DNA from 4 places in the Exiguobacterium sp. ZWU0009 genome. Region 1 is predicted to be linked to each of the others. Evidence: riboswitches for the same ligand, from Rfam matches in the RefSeq annotation. Region 1 holds a riboswitch; each other region holds the start of a gene.

The links. Region 1 has a riboswitch for S-adenosylmethionine ahead of L985_RS15090 (alpha/beta hydrolase). Riboswitches for the same ligand answer to the same signal wherever they lie in the genome.
Positions count from the first base shown of each region.
Region 2: linked by a shared signal. The riboswitch ahead of mtnK (S-methyl-5-thioribose kinase) and the one ahead of L985_RS15090 (alpha/beta hydrolase) in region 1 are both predicted to bind S-adenosylmethionine.
Region 3: linked by a shared signal. The riboswitch ahead of L985_RS16470 (amino acid permease) and the one ahead of L985_RS15090 (alpha/beta hydrolase) in region 1 are both predicted to bind S-adenosylmethionine.
Region 4: linked by a shared signal. The riboswitch ahead of L985_RS14060 (methionine ABC transporter ATP-binding protein) and the one ahead of L985_RS15090 (alpha/beta hydrolase) in region 1 are both predicted to bind S-adenosylmethionine.

Region 1 is NZ_CP018057.1:2,927,489-2,933,476, forward strand. Features, by position in the region: gene L985_RS15075 (MetQ/NlpA family ABC transporter substrate-binding protein) at 1-517, opposite strand, end outside; gene L985_RS15080 (methionine ABC transporter permease) at 537-1,187, opposite strand; gene L985_RS15085 (methionine ABC transporter ATP-binding protein) at 1,177-2,205, opposite strand; SAM riboswitch class I at 2,292-2,395, opposite strand; SAM riboswitch class I at 2,645-2,746, shown strand; gene L985_RS15090 (alpha/beta hydrolase) at 2,814-3,572, shown strand; gene L985_RS15095 (thymidine kinase) at 3,645-4,259, opposite strand; gene L985_RS15100 (DedA family protein) at 4,443-5,093, shown strand; gene L985_RS15105 (type B 50S ribosomal protein L31) at 5,129-5,374, opposite strand; gene rho (transcription termination factor Rho) at 5,466-5,988, opposite strand, start outside.
Region 2 is NZ_CP018057.1:467,033-473,020, forward strand. Features, by position in the region: gene L985_RS02490 (MBL fold metallo-hydrolase) at 1-141, opposite strand, end outside; gene L985_RS02495 (arsinothricin resistance N-acetyltransferase ArsN1 family A) at 202-690, opposite strand; gene L985_RS02500 (1,2-dihydroxy-3-keto-5-methylthiopentene dioxygenase) at 815-1,351, opposite strand; gene L985_RS02505 (methylthioribulose 1-phosphate dehydratase) at 1,368-1,988, opposite strand; gene L985_RS02510 (2-hydroxy-3-keto-5-methylthiopentenyl-1-phosphate phosphatase) at 1,985-2,644, opposite strand; gene L985_RS02515 (2,3-diketo-5-methylthiopentyl-1-phosphate enolase) at 2,641-3,831, opposite strand; SAM riboswitch class I at 3,902-4,003, opposite strand; SAM riboswitch class I at 4,209-4,312, shown strand; gene mtnK (S-methyl-5-thioribose kinase) at 4,392-5,558, shown strand; gene mtnA (S-methyl-5-thioribose-1-phosphate isomerase) at 5,555-5,988, shown strand, end outside.
Region 3 is NZ_CP018057.1:3,185,009-3,190,996, forward strand. Features, by position in the region: gene L985_RS16455 (CBS domain-containing protein) at 1-171, opposite strand, end outside; gene L985_RS16460 (MarR family winged helix-turn-helix transcriptional regulator) at 354-776, shown strand; gene mmuM (homocysteine S-methyltransferase) at 844-1,779, opposite strand; gene L985_RS16470 (amino acid permease) at 1,754-3,157, opposite strand; SAM riboswitch class I at 3,235-3,336, opposite strand; gene L985_RS16475 (polysaccharide pyruvyl transferase family protein) at 3,446-4,912, opposite strand; gene L985_RS16480 (ketopantoate reductase family protein) at 5,119-5,988, opposite strand, start outside.
Region 4 is NZ_CP018057.1:2,704,743-2,710,730, reverse strand. Features, by position in the region: gene L985_RS14075 (GNAT family N-acetyltransferase) at 1-181, shown strand, start outside; gene L985_RS14070 (MetQ/NlpA family ABC transporter substrate-binding protein) at 241-1,056, opposite strand; gene L985_RS14065 (methionine ABC transporter permease) at 1,084-1,749, opposite strand; gene L985_RS14060 (methionine ABC transporter ATP-binding protein) at 1,739-2,752, opposite strand; SAM riboswitch class I at 2,837-2,942, opposite strand; gene L985_RS14055 (aminotransferase class I/II-fold pyridoxal phosphate-dependent enzyme) at 3,005-4,192, opposite strand; gene L985_RS14050 (alpha-glucosidase) at 4,341-5,951, shown strand.

The sequences.
Region 1 (5,988 bases):
TTTTCAGTTTCTTCGGATTCCCGACGATCTTATCGACTGAACCGTTGCCGTCGAAGTCGTCCGGTAACTTGATCAGACCGGCTTCTTGCAGTAACAAGAGGGCGCGCCCCATGTTCGTCGCTTCGTTCGGAACGGCGATTTTTCCGCCGACCGGAATGTCTTTGACATCCTTGTATTTATCCGAGTAGATCCCCATCGGTGCAATGACGGTCGTCGCGATCGGTGACAGCTTCAACTTGTGTTCCTTCTTGAAGGCGTTGAAGTAGGAAATCGTCTGGAAGGCATTGGCGTCGATCTCACCCTCAGCCAGTGCCATGTTCGGCTGGACATAATCGGAGAACTTGACGAGCTCGATTTTGATGCCCTCCTTTTCTGCTTTTTTCGCGACATAGTCCCAAACTTGTGTGTCTGAACCGCTGACACCGAGTTTGATCGTCTTTTCGTCTTCTCCTGATGCTGCGCACCCGGCAAATAAAATCGTCGTTAGTGTTGCTCCAATTGCTACTGCTTTTTTCATGGCTGAATCGCTCCCTTGATTAATGTCTTCTGATTTTTCGTGCGACGATATTGCCTGTCGTCTGTAATCCTTGAACTAAGATGACGAGAATCCCGACCGTGATGATCATGACTTTCGTGTCGAATCGTTGATAACCATAGGTGATCGCTAAGTCACCGAGACCACCGCCTCCAATCGCACCTGCCATCGCTGACGCCCCGATCAAGCCGATCGTCGCGATCGTTAAGTTCAGGATCAGTGAACCGAGTGCTTCCGGTAGGAGGAAGCGGAAAATCGTTTGAAACGGTGTCGCACCCATCGCTTCTGCTGCTTCCAGAACACCTTTATCGACTTCGAGTAACGAGCTCTCGATCAGACGCGCCATGTACGGTGCGGCGTAAAAGACGAGCGGGACGATGGCGGCTTCGGTTCCGATCGATGTCTGGACGATCAAGCGCGTCAATGGAATGATCGCGACGAGTAGGATGATGAACGGAATCGAGCGGAAAATATTGACGATACTGTTGAAGAACGTGAACAGCGGGACATTTTCAAGCAATGCGCCTTTTCGCGTGACGACAAGCAGGATACCGAGTGGTAAGCCGATCAAGGTCGAGAATAAGAGCGAAACGGATACCATCGTCATCGTCTGCAAAAATGCTGTCCAGATATCACTGTAATTAACTAGCATGGGCAAGTACCTCCTCGACCGTCACCTGTGCCTGATCGATGTATTGTAACGCTCGTTTCACTTCAGTCGGCTCACCGATCAACTCGACGAGCAAGGTGCCGAACGGCGTATCCTGCAACTCTGTGATGCTTCCGTGCAAGATGTTGACATCGACGTCAAAGCGTTTTGCGACTTGCGATAAGAGCGGCTGCCCGGTGTGATGTCCGAGAAAATGAATCTTGTAGATCGGATGTGCATTCCGCGACTCGATCAACTGACGAATCGATGCTGGAATCTCGTCATGCATGACAGACCGGACGAAGTTCCGTGCCGTCTCGGTCTTTGGATTCGAAAAGACGTCGAAGACCGTTCCTGACTCGATCAACTTTCCAGCTTCGATGACGGCGACCCGGTCGCAAATTTCACGAATGACGCCCATCTCGTGAGTGATCAAGAGAATCGTGATCCCGTACTCCGCATTGATACGTTTTAATAACTGGAGAATATGATGCGTCGTCTGGGGATCAAGCGCTGACGTCGCTTCGTCACACAAGAGGACGGAAGGTTGCGTCGCTAGTGCCCGGGCGATGCCGACGCGCTGTTTCTGCCCACCGGACAATTGATCCGGATAATGATCCGCCTTGTCCGCGAGATCAACGAATTCGAGCAACTCCGTCACTCGGCGGCGAATTTCGTCTTTCTTGACGCCTGCGAGAACGAGTGGTTTTGCAACGTTCGTAAAGACCGTGTTCGCATTCAACAGATTGAAGTGCTGAAAGATCATCCCGATCCGTTGTTTTGCTTGGCGTAATTTTTTTGGAGACAGTTGCGTTAAATCTTCCCCATCGACCGTCACCGTTCCTGACGTCGGTCGTTCTAACAGATTGACACAGCGGAGCAGTGAACTTTTTCCGGCACCGCTAAAGCCGATGACACCAAAGATTTCGCCTTTTTCGATCGTCAGGTCGACACCGTCGAGTGCTGCAATCGTCTGATCTTTCGTGACGTACGTTTTTTTGACTTGATGAAATGCAATCATTCCGTTTTCCCCCTTCATTCAACAAAAAAGGTCCCTTCTTGAGAAACAAGAAGAGACCTGGATCCGCACAGTGGCAGAATCCACTCCACTCATCTCTCAGACATCTGTCTGATGGAATTGGCACAGTGCTCATAATGAGTCTGTTGCCGAGGTTTCGTAGGGCCAGTCCCTCCACCTCTCTGGATAAGTATTGCGGTATGAAATTCGTATGTGTGTTGTTGCGTTGTTGCTTATGTCGTAAAACTAATTTTTACATTACGGGTCGAAACTTTAAAAGTCAACCAACTTTGCAAAAATAATCCATTTGGCGCATATCGATGGATTTACAAGTTATGAATTAGCTTAATGAACGGATCGTGATTCGTCAAGAAAGATTTGACAAGTCATTTTTGGTCGTGCTACCATCGTTTCAATGATTATTCCGACAATTCCAATATGATATTTATCAAGAGTGAACGAGAGACCTGGCTCTATGACTTCACGGCAACCTGCAATTTGTAAGGTGCTCCGACCAACAAAGCGCGGCTTTGGATGATACGGTGAAAAACTCGTGGGCGTCCAAGCAGTGACGTCGACGAGTTTTTTTCATGAATGGAGGAAAAATAGTAATGATGAACTATCCTGTATTGACTGGTGCTGAAGCGTTTTATCTTCAAGGTGGATCGATCGGTATTCTAATCTGTCATGGTTTTAATGCGACCCCGCAAAGTGTCCGGGACGTCGGTGAGGCATTCGCCGCTGAAGGTTTTACCGTCTATGCCCCGCGCTTACGTGGACATGGAACGAACGTCCGCGAGTTTGAACAATCGACTGCTCGATGTTGGAAGCAAAGCCTGAAAGACGGCTATGAACGTTTACAAGAAACATGCGATCAAGTCTTCGTCATCGGTCAATCGATGGGTGCGACGCTTGCACTGTCACTCGCCGCTGACGGCATTCCGTTTGCCGGCATCATTACGATCAATGCCGCACTCTCCGTTCCATCCTATGAAGCACTTTCGTTCGAGGACGGTCCACAGTACTTACCGGAAGGGGCACCGGACATTAAGCGAGCAGCCTTCGAAATCATCTATGACCTCGTTCCAAGTCGTTGTGCGTTCGAACTCGTCCGTCTGATGGATGAGACGAAAGGACGCTTGGGATCGATCCTTCTGCCGACATTAATTCTCTACTCGGCGACCGATCACGTCGTCCCGCCGTCGAGCTCGGATTATCTGCATCAGCACATCGGAACGAATGATAAACGAAGCTACTGTTTACTGAACTCGTACCACGTCGCGACCCTCGATCATGATCAGGATTTGATCGTTCGTGAGACGATCCGCTTTATCGAACGCTCAAGCCGGTTCTCACAGGAAACGGGATAATAAAAAAACAGCTATTCACTTAGAAGTGAACAGCTGTTACATCAAAGGACGACCGCGACCGGTTCGTCTTTTTTAATTTTCTTGGTGCTGCACCGATTGGAGCGGCTTCGGTTTTCCAGGCACCTCATGGCAATGGCGGCACCGTGGCTCATACGACTCTGAAGCGCCGACTAGGATGATCGGATCATCATAGTTCGCTGGTTTTCCATCAATCAATCGTTGTGTCCGGGAAGCCGGATCACCACATGAAAGACAGATGGCTTGCAGCTTCGTTACGAATTCTGCGCGCGCCAGTAATTCCGGCATCTTGCCGAATGGCTCTGCCCGGAAATCTTGATCAAGGCCTGCACAAATGACGCGTTTTCCGTCTTGTGCAAGTGCTTCGATGACTTGTACGATCTCATCATCAAAGAATTGAACTTCATCGATTCCGACGATTTGTGTTTCCTCTGCTACTGCTGCGTAGAGATCACGACTCGTCGCCATCGGAATCGCCACGACGGAGTTGCCGATATGAGAGACGACATGCTCTTCATGGTACCGGTCGTCGATTGCCGGCTTGAATACTTGAACGGGCAGTTTGCCGTACTGCGCCCGTCTGACACGACGAATCAACTCTTCCGATTTCCCGGAAAACATACTGCCACAAATTACTTCGATCCAGCCGTACTGATTTATTACATGCATCATCGTCCGACACCGTCCTCTAAAAATAGTCACTTTAACGAGTATAGCCCGAAACGGTATCGAGAAAAAGGGTTGACTTCCGGAAATCAAAATTCATTTTTTCTTTACCTAGAATTTTTGTCCTTTCATTCCAACCGTCCCCTATTTCCTGTACACTGAAGAAGAAGACTCTCACGAAAGAAGGTGTCCCCGATTCATCATCTCTTACACGACATCCTGCACCAATATGGTGCCCTTGGTCTCTCCGTCCTTCTCGCAGGTGGTATCGTGGGATTGCCGGTTCCTGATGAGACCCTGCTCGTCCTGTCCGGTTTTTGGATGCATCAAGGCAATCTACCACTCGTCGGTACGATTCTCGCTGCTTACGCCGGCAGTTGCATCGGGATGACGATCAGCTATTTACTCGGATTAAAACTCGGTATGCCACTACTACACCGCGTCGGACCGAAAATGCGTATCTCAGAAAAACATATTCTTTCCGCTGAAGCCGGATTTCGTCGTTACGGAAAATCGGTCTTGATCATCGGTTACTACATACCTGGTCTCCGCCAGCTCTCTGCCTTTTTTGCAGGTGTCTCGAAAATGCCGTTTCGCGTGTTTGCGAGTTATGCGTATACAGGTGCGTTGATTTGGATCAGCGTGTTCTTAGGCGCCGGCTACTTCGTCGGTCGTCACCTCTCGTTCCACAAAGTCATGGACTATATCTTGGCACATCCGGAAGTCATGCCGTATTTAATCGGAATCGCCGGTGGAATCGCCTTCTCATTCGTCTTGAAGACGTATCTCGCGTATCGTTCACAATTCAGTCTATACAAAAACAGCCTGCTTCCGTAATGGAGGCAGGCTGTTTTTTAAGAACCGACAAGTAATTACTTGCGGCCGTATTTTTTGTTGAAGCGATCGACACGACCATCTGCCGCGTTGAACTTTTGACGACCTGTGTAGAATGGGTGCGAGTCTGAAGACACATCCACACGGATGAGTGGGTACTCGTTACCATCTTCCCAAGTGATTGTTTCGTTCGAAGAACGAGTAGAACCGCTTAAGAATTTGTACTCAGTCGTTGAATCCATAAATACTACTTTGTTGTAGTTAGGGTGAATTCCTTGTTTCATGGTTGATTTCTCTCCTTCCGCCCTGGTTCATTTGCTGAGCCAGAGTAAGTTACCTTCCTATACTAAACGATTTTTTTATGCGTCGCAATAGTTATTTTTCGGTCGGTGTTTCCTTCTTGACGGTACGCGGTTTTGCTGGTGCGCGTCGGACCGCCTTCTTCTTTTCTTTCTCGAGTTCAACGAAAAATTCTTCATTGTTTTTCGTGTCACGAATCTTACGCAGGAACGTATCGACGAACTCGTTCGACTCGTTCATCGTCCGGCGAATCGTCCAGAGCGCATCGAGCTGCTCTTTTGGAAGCAACAGTTCTTCCTTCCGCGTACCCGATTTTCGGATGTCAATCGCTGGGAAGATTCGACGCTCTGACAACTTCCGATCAAGATGCAGTTCCATGTTGCCAGTTCCTTTGAATTCTTCATAGATGACGTCATCCATGCGCGATCCCGTCTCGACAAGCGCCGTCGCAAGAATCGTTAAACTACCACCGTGCTCGATGTTTCGCGCCGCACCAAAGAACCGTTTTGGTTTATGGAATGCAGCTGGGTCGATCCCGCCTGAGAGCGTTCGTCCGCTTTGCGGCACCGTTAAGTTATAGGCCCGTGTCAGACGCGTG
Region 2 (5,988 bases), 790 kb from region 1:
GACGAGTGGATTGGCGACGGCATTCGGTGTTTGACCGAAGGGAGGCAAGCTGCCTTTTTCGCCGAGGAACGGATCGATCAGTAAGACTTGATTGGCATACGTGACGACGAGCGTTGCATTACGAATTTGTTGAATATCCATTAGGTTCATCCTCTCTCAATGACTCGGATTGACTATTCCCCGTCTGGCATTCAATGAATCCTATCGCAAGCGTTTCTCCATCGCCATGACGTCGACATATTCGCCGTTCAACTGTCCTTGCTCCTTAAACGTTCCGACGATCCGGAACCCGGAGCGGATATAGAGTTTTTGTCCGATTTTATTGAACGGGAAGGTGAAGAGAATGAGTTTATGCATCTGATGATCGCGCGCATGTTGCTCAGCCGTTTCAAGCAAGCGTGTACCAATCCCTTGTCCACGATGAGTCCGGGTGATATAAACCGAAATCTCACCGACGGATGCGTAGACAGGACGCGGATTATACGGATCGAGGGAAATGAAGCCGAGGACACCTGTGTCATCTTCAGCGACATATCCGGCATATCGATCGGTGCGTTCCGCATACCATTGGGTCATGAAGGATAAGTCCTTTTGGTCGGTTTCAAGCGTTGCGATCCGATCTTCAATGCCTTCGTTATAGATGGCGAGAATCGCTGGTAAGTCGTGTTCCGTTACGGGACGAATATGCATGACGCTCACTTCCTCATCGCTTTTCCTTCATTATATCGGTTACGTATCAATGTAGTGATATGTTTGTGCGATAAGAAAAGCACTGATTCCCTTCATATGAAGGAAAACAGCGCTTTTATCGATCTTAAGAGACCGTTGACGTCTCATTCTCGTAAATCGGAACCCAGCCGTCTGTCGTGACGAAGATCCGAACAGCGACGACTTTACGATCGTCTTGAAGCGTAAAGTAGTGGCGTGTGTTAACAGGAACGGAGATTAAATCACCAGGGTTGAGTTCGATGTTATAGTAGCCGACTTCTTCGTCTTTGATCGCAAAAACGCCGTGACCGCTGACGATGAAACGAACTTCATCATCCGTGTGATGATGTTCTTTCTGGAAGTTGACGAGCAACTCATCAAGGTTCGGTGTCGTATCCGAAAGTGAGATGATATCAGCTGTCTGATACCCACGACGTTCTGATACGTCTTTGATTTCGGGAGCGAACGTATCGAGAATCGTTTGTTTGTCTGCATCCGTCAGTGTGAAGTTCTCAACGAGAGGCGCTGGAAGTTTCGAAACGTCCCACTGTTCGTAAAGAACGCCGCGTGACGCAAGGAAGTCAGCGACTTCCGTTTGATCCGTATACCGTGTGTTTGTTTCTTGGAATAAGACTGTTGCCATGAGATAATTCCTCCTTTTAATGAATGGATTGACGGCATGATTGCAACGTCAACGTGTAATTGAATAAAAACTCGAAGGCTTCGAGGTGTTTCTTTGCTTCAAAGGCGGTCGGTGCCCAGACCGTGATCCCGTGATTGCGGATCAGGACGGCACCACTGTCCGCTGTGACATGCGGTGCAAAAGCAGCGGCAAGTGTCGGGATGTCCGCATGATTTGGAATGATCGGCACCGTGACCGTTGCATCTTCTTCCCACTTACCGAGTGCCTTGATGATTTCCTGTCCGGAAAAGGTGATACTGCCTTGATCGCCATAGAGTTCCGAAATCACATTGTTCGCAATCGTATGGACATGCAGGGAACAACCAGCGTCCGTTCGATTGAACACCTCGACATGGAGCAATGTCTCAGCGGAAGGACGCCCAGATTGCTCACCAATTAATTGACCGGTCGTATCGACATGAACGAAGTCGTCAGGAGTCGTCTGCCGTTTATCTTTTCCGCTTGCCGTCACAAGGAATTCAACCGGGACACCGGACGTCCGAATGGCGAGATTGCCACTCGTACCAGGAAACCAATCGCGCGCCGCAAGCTCTTGTTTGATGGCGCGTAGCTCTTCATACCGTCGCATGAATGTCATGTTGTCACCTCCGCTCGTGTTAAATCATGAACGATATCGTGGAACGTCTCAAACGGTGTATAGGCGATATCGTTCTCTTCACACAACGTGATCAGATAATCACGGGCATAGACACGATCCGCTTGTTTCGCGAGTTCGAAGTCCGTTACCGAATCACCGATGACGATGATGACGTCACCGTCTTTGCGCAATGTCCGGACAACGGACGTTTTACAACAGCCGCACCCGTTCGTGCAATGGGCATCGCAGGCGTTTGGCCAATCGATATGGACGAATGGACCACTGAAATCGGCGACGTTACAGTAAATCTGTTCTTGTTCAAGGAATGGCGCTAAGATTGGTTCGACGAAAAAGTCCATTCCACCGCTGACGATCGAAAAATCGATTCCTTGACGACGACTGTACTGAAGTAACTCCGAAAATCCGTCGCGAATGACTGCACGCTCCAACAAAAAGTCAAGATAGGCTGTTTTTCCGTCAGACGGCAGAAGTGCGAACATTTGCCCGACACCACTCTGAATCGATAGCGTCCGGTCGAGTACGCCGCGTTTCAACGGTTCGAAGTCACTCGCTGGCGCAAATTGTTGCATGAGTGCGATGATGTTATCCTGTGTCGTCACCGTACCGTCGAAGTCACAAAGAATCCGTACGGTCATGACTTGATCCCCCAAGCGTCGAGGGCGATCCGTAATTCTTCATGACGCGATGCTGCCGCCGATAGGGATTCATTTGCGAGTGCCGCATCGAGTGCCTGACGGAAAGCAATGACACCAGCCGCAGCACCTTGCGGATGACCATGTACGCCGCCGCCGGCGTTGATGACGGAATCGATACCGAAGTCCCGTACGAGTTGAGCGACGAGTCCAGGATGAATACCAGCTGAAGGAACCGGGAAGATCGATTTCGTCTGACCGAGACGGGTCGCTTCGACCGCGATGCCACGAGCGACATCCTTTGGCAAAGCGACATTGCCGTAAGGAGACGAGAATAGCGTCAAGTCTGCTCCAGCAGCACGCGGTAATGTGCCGAGTAAGACAGGAGCTGCGACTCCGTGATTCGGGCTAGCGATCAACGCACCGCTATATGCTGGATGATTGAAGATCGGAACGTTGATTTCCGGATCACTCGCCAGTTCGCGTAAGACGTCGAGTCCGTATGTGAAGGTATTCAGCAAGAATGCGGTCGCTCCAGCATCAATCAATCGCTTGGCTTGATCCTTGAGCGTAAAGACGGGACCACTGAGTGTGATCGCATATAACGCACGTTTACCGGTCCGGTGGAAGTGAGCATCGATGACCTCACGTCCGATTCGTGCCCGGTCAATCGTCGGTGTCAACGGATTGTCGTATAGGATCTCATCGTCTTTGACGAGGTCAATCCCACCAGCGAGTTGTCCTTCGAGTTGATCACGAAGGAACGATAAATCCCGTCCGATGACTCCTTTGAAGATGCTCATTAATAATGGGCGATCTTCGACACCGATCAAGGAGCGGACCCCTTCGATCCCGAATTTCGCACCTGGAAAGTCCGACGTAAATGTATCGGGTAATAGCAATTCCGTTAGTTTGATTTCACCGTCGAGTGAGAGTTTCCCGAAGACGGTCGTCAGAATCGCAGAAAAGTCGCGCGACACGTTATGTTCCGGATAACGAATCGTGATATATCCTTTGCCATCGCGCTCTTCGGTATGTACGACTTCCCCTTTGAACGAGGCGAGTTGTTGTTGTTCGAGATGATTCAGTTCCGTCCAAGAACCGACTGTCAGACCAAGCGCGAGTTGTTCAGCGCGTTGCTCGAGTCGATCACGGGCAGTCAATTGATAAGTAGCAGTGATATAAGCCATGTCTTTCCTCCTTCAACAAAAAAATGGTCTCTCGTCAGTGACAAGAGACCATGAATAATTCGAACGTGGACTCTTATCTGTCAGCTTAGTAGCTGCAAGAATTAGCACCGTGCCAAAAGGTCGGTTGCTGCGACATCGTAGGGCTTGTCCCTCCGTCTGCTCTTGATAAGAATTGGATGAAATTGTGAAATCTAATTGCAATTTTTACATGAGAATCGTCACTTGTCAAATTATTTTTAGAAAATTTATTTTTTTGAAAATACTCTTTCTATATATGGCATGAAAACGATATCGATTTCTGCTTGATTTCGATTTGACAGCGAGGAAGTCGATTGCGTAAGATTCAAATCAATATCACACACGACAACTACATACGACTCTTATCGCGAGTTGGCAGAGGGAATTGGCCCGATGACGCCGCAGCAACCGACCACTAGGCACGGTGCTACATCCAACAGACGTTTCGTCTGAGAGATAAGAGGACGCAGTGACTTTCCTGCGCCTCTTTTCGATGACGAAAAGAGGCGCTTTTTCGTGTATTACATTAGGGGGAAACTGAGATGACATACAAAGCATTCACAGAACAGGACGCGATTGAACGGGTCCGCTCATTAGGACTGATCGGCGACGGAGCCGTCGAAGCAGAAGAGATTGGCGATGGGAATCTTAACCTCGTCTTCCGAATTCGAGAAGGTGAACATCGATTGATTCTAAAACAAGCACTCCCGTACGCAAAAGTCGTCGGTGAGAGCTGGCCATTATCGCTCGAGCGGGCGTGGATTGAGCAATCCGCACTCCGTGAATTCGCCCGGCATGCCGTGCCGTTCGTACCACGTGTTTTTCATGCTAGTCACGAAGAGGCGTATACGGTCATGGAAGATCTTTCACATCTGACGATCGTTCGGACTGGACTGCTCGCGGGTGAACAGTATCCGTTGCTTGCGGAACATATCGGTTCTTATCTCGCTCGGACTTTATTCCATACATCGGACTTTGCGCTTGGTCCGGTTGAAAAGAAACGTGTTGCTCGAACGTACTACAATCCAGATTTGTGCGATATCACAGAAAAACTGATCTTCACAGATCCGTTTCATGACGCGGAGACGAACGAGATTGAAGCCGGACTGGAGGAAGAAGTGGCACGTCTTTGGGCAGACGATGAGTTAAAACGCGAAGTCGCAAAACTCGAAGCACTCTTCATCACGAAAGGGGATGCGTTGCTACACGGCGATCTACATACAGGAAGCATCTTCGCTTCGGCGACGGAAACGAAAGTCATCGATCCAGAATTCGCCTTCTATGGTCCATTCGGATTCGATGTCGGGCAATTCATCGCCCATCTTTTCTTCGCGGCATATCCAGATTACCCTACACGACGTGACGCAAGAATCAAGGACATCGATACGTTCTGGCTGACGTTTGCTTCAACGTTCCGTGCCTTATGGGAACGGGAAGCCGTCGAACCATTCCAGGCATCGGGACTTGTTGATGATGTACTGAGTACGATTTTACAGGATGCCCTTGGCTTTGCCGGTTGCGAATTGATTCGGCGGACGATCGGTCTCGCACCAGTCGCTGATTTAGAATCAATCGATTCAACGACGGAACGCTTAGAGCGAAAACGTCACGCCCTCCGTCTAGGAGCAGCGTTAATCAAACGTCGGACAGAATGCCGGACATTTGATGATTTACGAAACTTTGACGTAACGGAGGAGTTAAGCCGATGAGTGCATTTGTTCAAAGTATCCGTTACGAAGACCGTGTCTTGACGATTCTTGATCAGACACGTCTACCGCAGGAAGAACACTATGAAGTCATTACTGATCTTGCGCAAGCAGTTGAGGCAATCAAACAATTGCGTGTCCGGGGCGCACCTGCGATCAGCCTATTCGGTGGATTCGTACTCGTTCAGGAAGCGTACCGGTTTGAAGCAGAACTGTCGATCTATAAGCAAGCTTTGCTTGAGACATCAGCGACGTTACTCGCGACACGACCGACGGCCGTCAACTTACGAAATGTCCTCGATCAATTGAATCCAATCATTCAAGACGGAACGTCGGTAGAAGAGATCCGTGAACGGTTGGAAAAACGAACAGTCGCCTTATATGACCAGGATGCGCAGACGTCACGTCAAATCGGGATTCATGCGTTGGAGTT
Region 3 (5,988 bases), 260 kb from region 1:
GATCGCGCGCATGATATCTCCGTCACTGATATATCCGACGACTTCTTGCTCAGCATTGATGACAGGGACGCCGCTAATACCAGACTGAATGAATCGTTCGATGACCGTCCGAATCAGATCTGTATCGTTTACCGTGATGACTTCTTGTTTCATCGACTCATTAGCTTTCATCTGAATTCTCCTTTGTCGTTCGTTTCTCATATAAAAAAGTTGTATGATACAATTAAAAGAACAAAAATGATTGTATAATACAACTACAACTCTGTCAAGCCTCCTGCTTTTCGGATTGACAGCTTATCCACATTGGGTAATCATGAGGGACAGAGAGACTTTTTTGAAAGGGGAGATACCCGATGTCTCAACAAGCACTCGAAACCATTGAATTGGAGTTAGCGATCCTGATCCGGCGCTTGACGACAGCGACGGCAGACAATCGTAATTTGGATCGTGCTTCCTACCTGTTACTGCGACAATTAGCGGATTCCGGCAAGGTCGGTGTTAAAACACTTGCCCGTGAACTTCAGCTTGATGTCTCGACCGTCAGTCGCCAAGCTGCGGCACTCGATCAGAAGCAACTTGTTGAAAAAGTAAAAGATCCGACAGATGGACGTGCCTTCTTCTATCACATCACAGATAAAGGACAAGAAGAGCTCACGATTTACCGGACAGCGCGCCTCGCGAGCATCGAACGTCTCCTGATGGACTGGCCATCGGATGATGCCAAAGATTTTGGACGCCTGCTCCAACAATTTAATCGTGCCTTGCGCGAACGATAACGGAATCACACCATTAAAAAAACGGATGCGAAATCAATCGATTTCGCGTCCGTTTTTTCGTCATTATTCATGATGTATGAGCAACCTGATAAACCGAACGAATTTGTGCGATGTGTTCAGGTGACGTTCGGCAACAACCACCGATCAATCGTGCCCCTGCCTCATACCATGTCTTCGCGACGGTTTGGAACGACGTACACTGATTCGTACCCGACCATGTTTTTGCGACCGGATCATAGACCTCACCAGAGTTCGGATAGACGATGATTGGCACGTCCGTCAACGCCTTGACGTGACGGATAAAGTCAGTCGCGTAAGATGCCGGAAAACAATTTGCACCGATTGCTGCCAGTTGCGGGTGTTGTCCAACCGTCTCAATACACGTCGCAAGTGCCGTTCCTTCACTGATATGTGTCGCATCTTGAAGCGAGAACGTCAGCCAAGCAGACACTTCTGGGTACGCTTCAAGTATCCGGAACAACACGACCGCTTCCTCGAGCGACGGAATCGTCTCGAATGCCAGCAGATCCGCTCCTGCTTCAATCAACGCTTCGATACGTGGTCTGTGAAAGGCTTCTAGCACATCTGCTGACACCCCGTAATGACCGCGATACTCAGAGCCATCTGCTAAGTAGGCACCATAAGGACCCACTGATCCCGCGATTAATGCGTCACTCTTTCCGCTACGCGAGCGTGCATTTTGCGCCAAGGTGACTGTTTTTCGAATCAGCGCCTGTGCTTCCTCTGTCTTAATATGACGTTGCTTGAATCCTTCAATACTTGCTTGATAGCTTGAAGTGATGGCAACATCGGCACCTACTTCAAAGTAGTCACGATGGACGTGTTCGATCTGTTCCGGTGCTTCGATTAAGAGACGTGCTGACCAAAGCGGGTCGTTCAGGTCGAATCCCTTCTGTTCAAGTTCGGTTGCAAGGGCACCATCTAAAATGAGAAAGGGAACTTCCTGTAATCGTTGATCAACTGGATTTTTGATTCGGGACATCTTCAACACTCCGTTTCTGAGAAGAATTCGTGAACGCATGAACGACATAACAGATCACGATGAATGGAATACCACAGTACAAGGCAATGCGTTGGGTCGGATCAAATCCGATACCAATCAGGGAAATCAAACAAACGACGAAAGCAACGATCGGGACGAATGGAAAGAGTGGTGTGCGATAGACCAATTCGTCGACCGTATGCCCTTCACGGAGGAATTGTTTCCGGAAGCGATACTGGGCAACGCTGATACTCATCCAAACGACGACGACAGCGAGACCGGAAATCGAGACGAGCGCAATATAGACACTTCCTGCTGCATAGATGCTAGACAGCAAGGCAAGTCCTCCGCCAAGCATGCTGAACAATACGGCTCGTAGTGGCACCCCATTTGGCGTCACCTGGGCGAAGAAGCGTGGAATCATGCGTTCGTTCGCAAGCGACCAGAGCATCCGAGAGGCGGCGTAAAGTCCAGAGTTCGCTGCCGACAAGATCGCTGTCAAAATGACAAAGTTCATCACGTCTGCTGCGTAAGGAATTCCGATTCGTTCAAACACGGCGACGAACGGACTTTCGAGTACGCCTTTCCCTTCCGTTGGCAACAAGACGGCTAACACGATGATCGTACCGACGAAAAAGAGAACCAGTCGTAAAATCGTCGTCCGGATCGCAAGCGGAATCGTCCGTTTCGGATCGACTGCTTCACCTGCTGCTACACCGATCAGTTCCGTTCCCGAGTAAGCAAAGTTCACGGCAAGCATCGTCATGAAGATGACGAAAGCGCCATTTGGGAACAACCCGCCTTCGGTTAACGAAGAAAAGAATGGAGCCGGACTACCATCTTGCAGTGGAATGAAGTCGACGATGGCTCCCGCACCAAGTAAAATGAAAGCAATGATCGTCACGACCTTAATCGCTGAAAACCAAAACTCGACTTCAGCGAACACGCGGACCTTCAAGACGTTGATACCAAGGATCATCGCAGCGAATAAGGCGCTGAACACCCACACCGGAATCAACGGGAACCAACGTTGCATCAAAATACCTGCTGCCGTGAATTCTGAACCAAGGGCGACCGTCCACGTCAGCCAGTAGAGCCAGGCGACTGTGTAACCGGTACCGGGTCCGATGTAATTCGTTGCGTATTTATGAAATGAACCGGTTTCCGGCATGTGCACGGCGAGTTCACCGAGACTTAACATAACTAAGTAGACGACGACTGCCCCAATCAAATACGACAAAATCGTCCCGACCCGTCCTGCTTGTTCTAACGTATAACCTGTACTTAAAAACAATCCTGTTCCAATGACACCACCTAACGACAGCATAATCAGATGACGTGATTCCATCTTGCGTCGAAAAGCCCCACTCGTTTTCATGAATTCGTTTCCTCCTCATTCCACCTATTTCAAACAAAAAACGCATCCTCACGGATGCGTCGGTCGACAATTCGGAAATCTTATCGATCGGGTGCAGCACCCGCAGGAATTAGCACAGTATCTTTCGACCTGTTGCTGAGGTTTCATAGGGCCAGTCCCTCCACCTCTCTGGATAAGTATGTAATTGTTCCTAACCCTATCAAGTCTTTTTCGAATTGTCAACACAATTCAGAATACTTCTACCCAAAAAACATTCCGCATCGTATCGTTCCGGAATGTTTGGATGTCTTATTTTTTGGCGAATAAATCCGCTGTTTTCAAGGCTGCACGAACCGCTTTCCGGTTCAATGTCCCTTGCTGATGTTTCATTTTCTTCGTTTGGGCAGCCAGTTGCGCTTTGAGCGCCGCAATCTCTTGATCCTTTTGAGCCGTTCCTGTTTGTTTCTGCAATGCTTTGATTTTCTTATCTTTTTCAGCTAATTGTGCTTTCGTCTGTTTTTGCGCATCCGCAATCTTCTTCTCTTGTTCCGGGAAGAACCGTTCGAAACGGGCTACTGCTTCTTCAAGACTTACGCCAGAAATCGGCTGGACTGGTGGGAGCAACTCAGTTTGCGCCATTTGACGGTCAAACGGTACATTCTCAGGATAGTTCGTCTCTTGATAGATATGCTCAAGATCATTCACGTTCAAGAAGTCAACGAAGTTGTCGAAGTTACGCGCTTGAACACGTGCTGGACTTTGGAAGTCAGCGTTGGCTACGATGTCGGATAATTGTGTATCCGCTTTGATGTCGTTCGCCCAAATGTGCGTCAATTGATGGTAATCCGTCAATTCGCGCATCCGTGCATCTTTTGGAATGAGGATACTCGGCGTACCCGCAAGCGTCGCTGTGATGTTTCCGTGCAAGCGCGCACCAAAACTAAGGTCTGCTTGTCCGATGAAATCGAACCATGTCTGTGCGTTCAAGAAGAAACGGACCCGATCATTCATATAAGCAGGATCCGACATCTTCACCGGATAGTTCGTCACTGAAAGATCTGCGATCGGGTGCGTTCCTGTGTACGTTAACTTCAGTTCCTTCATCCACTGGGGAATGAAGTAATGATTCGGGTATTCTTCCATTCCGCGTGTAATGAAATCAAGGACGTTTTGTGGAGCCAAACGTGACGAGTTGACCGTAATCATCGACTCAGGTGTGATGTTCGTTTCACGGATGTGCAAGTCGCGACCAAACGCGTACATCGAAGGACATCCAATGACACGATGATCGATCCCTTCGCGGAAACCAAGACGTGTTAAGTATTTCGATGTGATCTCTCCGCGAAGACCAAGCATGCTTGAGCGCTCGAGAACGGCACTGACGAATGCTTTAACATCTTCATCGAATGGGAATCCACCATCTAAGTCTGGTTCAAACGGTGCACGTAATCCTACACCGATGACGACGACTGGAATCTTTAATTTTTTGATGAGACGTGTATATTTCCGTAACGTCGGTACGAATTCTTTTCGGAATGCGTCCGCTAACGGAATGACATAAAGATCAAAGTTGGCATTGATTTCGTCTGCCCGTTCTTCGTCGTAATAGTAATAGTCAGGTGTAATCGTCGTACCTTCTGTCATCAACGTCCGAAAGATACTGTATTGATAGATAAGATTTCCAACGTTTCCTCCAATGGAATTATGTTTCATCAAATAAGGAGCATCGAACTGTTCGAATGGTGTCATACCTGCACGAATAATAATACGTTTCATAATGGATAAACTTCCCCTCTCGTCTGCTTCATTCGTCCTCGCAAGAAAAAAAATACGGGAAAATATATTATCAGTTTTTTTCAATCTCATTAAGAATAGATGAATTTTATTTCGGAAGTCAACGATTCCTAAGGGAAACAGGTCTTTCGTCATCAAAACGAAACATTTGCATTACTCCATAATTTTTCTAAAATAGAAAAATGTAACTATTTAATCGTTTTGAGATACATGCGCAGATTCGCTTCGACTAATTTCAAGGCATTCATCTGATCAGTCGTAGAAGGCTTCAATAACGCACTGAAAAAATGTTCCACTTCGACGGGCTGACCCTTTTCCATGTCCCGTAACATCGACGATTTCATCGTGTTTTCCATTCCATGCATCTGTTTCAACAGCACCGCTTCTACATCGTCATTAAAGACTGCGCCTTGTTCTTCCATCGCCTGTTTCGCTTCCTTCATGACGTCTAGGATCATTTGACGCCCGACAGCTTCTTGCCGAATCGGACCAATAGCTGAGCGAAATAGCGTCGTCACGCCGGCGAATGTCGAAATGAAGAGATACTTTTGCCACATGTCATCCATGATATGCATCGAGTACGTCATTGGTGCCTTCGCTTTCGCAAAACACGCTGCGATCTCCTCTAGACGCGCTGTTGGTTTACCGGTTCGTGAACCAAACAACAGCCGATGGGACGGGCTTGTCTGTAAAATGCGCCCTTCTGCATCAAGCGTCGACTCAATGAAGCAAAGACCTCCTAGTACTCGATCTTCTCCAAAGACTTCTGTTAACCGTCGTATGTGTTGCATGCCGTTCAACAAAGGAATGATGTACGTCTCGCTCGAAACGAATGGCGCAAGGTCCTGTAGGACGTCATCTAAGTGATAGGCTTTCGTCGAAAGCAAGATGACATCAAATGCACGATCCGGTCGCATGTCTCGTGTTATCAACTGAGGTGTAATCGCGATATCACCATGAGGACTAGTGATGTGTAGTCCTGTTTTTTGTAGTTGTTCATATCGATTCGGACGGACAAGGAAGGTCACCTGTTCTCCTTGCTCAGCAAGACGACCTCC
Region 4 (5,988 bases), 220 kb from region 1:
ACGTCGTACATTAAAGCAGCGTCCTGTGATTGAGCAAGTCCATCTCTCGGTCGTCCGGACGAATGAAGCTGCTAAAGCGTTATATCGCTCACTTGGTTTTGAATCATACGCGATTGAACCACGGGCGCTGAAAATCGATGATATGTATCATGATGAAGAACAGATGTGGTATCGGTTTTAACACAAAACGACCGACATTCAAGGAGAGGTAATCTCATTGAATGTCGGTCGTTTTTTGAATCAATTTGCCCATTCAGGCTTGCTGAAGCCTTTAAATGATTTTTCGATGACTGTATTGAAGGCGTCCGATTCGACGGCTGCTTTTAAGTCTTTTGCGACTTGTTTGTCCGCATCTTTCGTTTGGACAGCGACGAGGTTACGGTATTGTTCGTCCATCGTCTCAAGCGCTAACGCATCGAGTAAGTCGAATTTCGCAGCAAGCGCGAAGTTCCCTGGAACAGCTGAGATATCGACACTTTCGACAGCACGTGGCAATTGAGCCGCTTCGAGTGGTTTGATGACGAGTTTCTTCGGATTCTTGACGATATCTTTCTCGGAAACGGTCAGTGGATCGACATCCGGCTTAAGTTCAATCCAGCCTTGTTCTGCCAAGAGGTTCAGTGCTCGTGCTTGGTTCGTCGGATCATTCGGCGTCGCGACTTCAGCACCGGTCTTGACGTCGTCGAGTGTCTTCGCTGTCTTGCTGTATAGTCCCATCGGTGCTGTCGGGACCGTGATGAGTCCTTTTAAATCGAGGTTCTTTTCTTTAGAAAACGTCTTGAGATAGATCGAGTGTTGGAACAAGTTGGCGTCGATGTTTCCGCTACCGAGGGCGATGTTCGGTTGGATGTAATCGCTGAACTCGACGATTTCGACTTTATAGCCTTTCTTTTCGAGTTGTGGCTGGATCGCTTGTTTGACCATGTCGCTATACGGACCACTCGTCGCACCAATCTTGATCGTCTTGTCTTTTTCATCAGCACTGCTGTCTCCACATCCCGCGAGGACTCCTGCACCGAGTAAGGCTGTTGCTAAAAAGGCATATCGTTTTTTCATGATTCCACTCTCCCTTTGTATGTATGATTAGCGTTTATCTGTTTTTCGCGCCAGTTGATTGCCAAGTGCTTGAATACTTTGAACGATAACGATGAGCACGACGATCGTCACGATCATGATGAGATTATCGTAGCGATAGTAACCGAAACGGATCGCGAGGTCACCAACACCACCGCCGCCGACGATACCAGCCATCGCCGAGAAGCCGATCAGACTGATCGTCGTTAATGTGATGCCTTGAATGATGCCGGGAAGTGCTTCCGGTAAAAGGACGCTGACGATGATTCGTAATGGTTTTGCCCCGCACGCTTCCGCTGCTTCAATCAAACCGGGCGGAATCTCACGTAGTGATGTTTCGACGAGTCGCGCGAGAAACGGAATCGCTGCGACACTGAGGCTGACGGATGCTGCCGTCGGACCAATCGTATTGTCGAGCAAGAACTTCGTTAACGGAATGAGGGCAACTAGCAAGATGATGAACGGTAGCGACCGGACGATGTTGACGACGAAATCAAGAACACGTCGGACGGCAAGGTTTTGAAAAAATAATCCGCGGTCGGTGACGAACAAGAGAATCCCGAGCGGAATCCCGACGACCAATGCGAAGGCGAGTGAAATTCCGACCATCCATGCTGTCTCGCCGAGTGCCTTCAAGAGCTCAGGTAACATCGTTTGAATACGATCAAGCCACATCCTGAATCACCTCGAGTGCGTGAAGTTCCGTCGCGAGCCAGTCGAGGGCAGGAGCGATTTGGTCGGATGATCCCGTCAAGCTGACAATCAGGACACCGAAGGCGACGTCTTGAATGTAGTCGACCTTGCCGTGCAAGATGCTGACTGAGATATCGTAACGGCGGATTGCTTCTGATAACGTACTCTCGCCGGTCTTCTCGCCTGTGAACTGCAAGCGGATGATTTTTCCCGGTGTCGCTTGTAAGATGCGTTCCGGTAGCTCGATTTGTAACGCCGTGTCGACATAATGTTGCGTCACCGGATGTTTGGCTTGGCTGAACAAGTCATAGGTAGAGGCGACTTCGACGACTTCCCCTTGCGACATGACGGCGACACGATGACAAATCTGTTTGACGACATCGATTTCATGCGTGATGAGGACGATCGTCAATCCGAGTCGTTCATTCAAATCTTTTAACAAATCAAGAATCTGAAGCGTCGTGACCGGGTCAAGAGCTGATGTCGCTTCATCACATAACAAAACGGTCGGATTGTTTGCGAGTGCCCGGGCAATCCCAACGCGCTGTTTCTGCCCACCGCTTAATTGACTCGGGAAGTTCGTCTCAAATCCTTCAAGTCCGACGAGCGAGACGAGTTCGCGAATGCGCTCCGGGAAATCTGCTCGTTTGACGCCAGCAGCCTTGAGTGCAAAAGCGATGTTATCCGCGACGTTGCGCGACTGGATCAATTGGAAATGTTGAAAAATCATCCCTGTCCGCAAACGAAGTTGACGTAAGTCCGCTTTTGACATCCCGCCGAGCGAGACACCGTCGACCTTGACGGTTCCTTGTGTCGGGTGCTCGAGCCCGTTGATCAGGCGAAGCAATGTACTTTTACCGGCACCGGATTCACCGATGATCCCGAAGATTTCTCCTTTTTGAATCGTCAAATCAACATCTCGTAATGCGAAAATCGGAGTCCGGTCTCGGACGAACCGTTTTGTAATCTGTTTGAATTCAATCATCCGCTCATCTCCTTGTACAAAAAAAGTCGCTTTTTCCTAGTAGCAGAGCAACCAGAAAAAAGCGACGAAAGTGTAAGATTTCGTAACTTATCTCTCAGAATGAAATCCATTCTGTAGGATGTGGCACCGTTCCTGATAGGTGGTTGCCGGACGTCGTTGGGCCTAATCCCTCGGTCGCTCTCGATAAGTAGTTATGCTGTTGGGATTTACTTTAACGGAAATGATTCCCATCTGTCAAATATTTTTTTTGAATTATTCCGCAACAGGTGTCCGGAATAGGTTGAGCGTTCCGATTCGGTCGACGGCCTCTTCCAATCGTTCGACATCAGCAATCAGACTGATCCGGACGTAGCCTTCACCGTATTCGCCGAAGAATGATCCAGGCGTCACGGCGACATGTGCTTCGTCAAGCAGATGATCGGTGAAGCTCTGGGACGTGTAACCTTCAGGAACAGGCAGCCAGACGAAGAAGGAACCGCCCGGACGTGGTCCACTCCAACCGATCGCATCAAGTTTTGCGAACAATGCATCACGTCGTGTTTCATACAAGCTACTTAACTCACGGACACATGTCTGGTCACTCGTCAGAGCGACGGTCGCAGCATGTTGAATCGGTGTGAAGGCACTGACGTAAAGATGTTCCTGATACGTCTCGATGCTTGAGATGACGGACGGATTTCCGATTGCGAAGGCAATCCGGAAGCCTGACATGTTGAAGCGTTTTGAGAGTGAGAATAGCTCGATCCCGACGTCTTTTGCACCTTCCGTTTGCAGGAAACTTCGCGTCGGACCATCGAAACTGATGCCGCCGTATGCTAAGTCATGGACGACACAGATATCATGGGCATCGGCGAAAGCGACTGTCTGTTCGAAGGCTTCTGCCGTCGCCGTAGCGCCTGTCGGATTACTCGGGTAGTTGAGGAACAACATCCGGGCACGCTCGACATCCGTCGTATCAAGTAAGTCGTAATCGGGTAAGAAACCGTTTTTCTCGAGCAACGGAAGCGTAATCGGGAATGCGCCAGCAAGTGCGGCGCCAGACAGGTAATCCGGGTATCCTGGATCGGGGACGATGACACCTTCTCCAGGGTTGACGATCGTCTGCGGTAAGGCGACGATTCCGGCTTTACTGCCGAGGAGAATCGCGACTTCCGTTGCCGGATCGATCGTGACGCCGAATTCAGTCGCATAAAAGCTGGCGACGGCTTGTTTTAGAAAATCATGGCCACGAAACGGTGGATATTGAAGGTTCGTTGGCTCGTCGATGGCTTGTTTTAACGCATCGAGAATATGTACGGGCGTCGTTTGATCGGGTGTTCCTTGACCAAGTGTGATGACATCGTGTCCGGCAGCTTTTACAGCACCGATTCGGTTTGCGAGCTCAGCGAAAACGGGAGCAGGAAGCCGATCAATGGCGATGGATGGAGCGAAATGTTTCATGGATGAATGCCTCCTTCGTGGTATTGTCGTCAAGGATAACGAATATTCAGTCAAAAGAAAAGAACTTTTTCGAAATTCAAAAAAATTGTCGGATAAACAGGTACAGATAAGTGGAGCGGGAATAAAGAGTAGGGAGAGGAGTGAGGAGATGAAGCGAGCTAACTGGAAAGAGGCGGTCGTCTATCAAGTCTACTGGCGTAGCTTTAAAGATTCGAACGGGGATGGGATCGGTGATTTGCGAGGTGTCATCGACAAGCTTGATTACATCGCTTCACTAGGTGTCGATGTCGTCTGGTTGAATCCATGTTATCGTTCACCGGACGTCGATAACGGTTATGATATTGCCGATTATTACGGGATCATGGAAAAAGCCGGAACGATGGGAGATCTACAGGAGTTGATCACGACCGCTCATGCCCGTGGATTGAAGGTCATTCTCGATTTAGTCGTGAACCATACAAGTGACCAGCATGACTGGTTCCGTCAGTCGCGGGAGCGGATCAACGATAAGGAAGACTGGTATATCTGGCAGGATGGCACGAAAGATACGCCTCCAAACAATTGGCGCTCCTACTTTGCGCCAAGCCCGTGGACGTGGAGTGAAGAGCGCGGGCAGTATTATTTTCATTCCTTCGCAAAAGAACAGCCAGACTTAAACTGGGAGCACCCAGCTGTGAGGCAAGCGATCTACGATATGATGAACTGGTGGATCGCTCAAGGGATTGACGGCTTCCGGATGGATGTCATCAACTTGATCAAAAAACGGTCGTTCGAGGATGTCGCCAATCCGTTTGATCTATCGTACCTTGGAAATCAGCCAGGCGTGCATGACTTCCTGCAGGAGATGCATGCGAACGTCCTTGCGGGAAAAGATTTATTCACAGTCGGTGAGATTCCGTTCGTTGGTCCGGAAGACGGTCTGTTATATGTCAGTGAAGAACGAGAAGAACTTCGGACGCTGTTTCACTTCGAAATCGCGGACGACATGGAGGCAATGGATCTCTTACGATTCAAGGAAATTCAGAAACGCTGGTACGACGTCTTATACCCACTAGGTGTCAATTCACAGTTCCTCAACAACCATGATCATACGCGACAAGTGACGCGATTCGGCAGTGAACGGTACCGGGTCGAGAGTGCGAAATTACTCGGTTTGATGTTGCATACGTTACCTGGCATTCCGTACGTGTACCAAGGAGAAGAAATCGGCATGACGGGGATTCGTTTCTCAGATCCATCGCTCTATCAAGACGTCGCCTTTCGCAATCGATACGAAGAACGCGTTGCTGGTGGAGAGGACCCGGAGGTCGTACTCTCATCGATGCAGTTACTCGCCCGCGATAACTCCCGCACGCCGATGCAGTGGAACGACACGCATGAAGCCGGTTTTACGAGTGGGAAACCATGGTTAGCGGTCAATCCGAATTATACAGACATCAATGTCGCGCAGGCAGAAGCCGATCCATCGTCCGTGCTTGCTTTTTACCGATCGTTGATTCAGATGCGAAAGGATCATCCGATTATGGTCTACGGTACGTACCGAGACTTAGCACTCCATGATCCATATCTCTATATCTATGAGCGGGAACTAGAGGGAGAGGTCTGGCGGATCGTCCTCAACGTGCATGATGAACCGATGCAGACTGCCCTCGTTTTACCACATGAAAAATTGCTCGTATCAAACTATCCGGATAGCCCGGATATCTTGCGTCCCTATGAAGCACGCGTCTACCGTTATACTGTTACAGAACAGAAGTGAGTCGTCTGTTGAACGAAAAAACATCCGCGACATATCA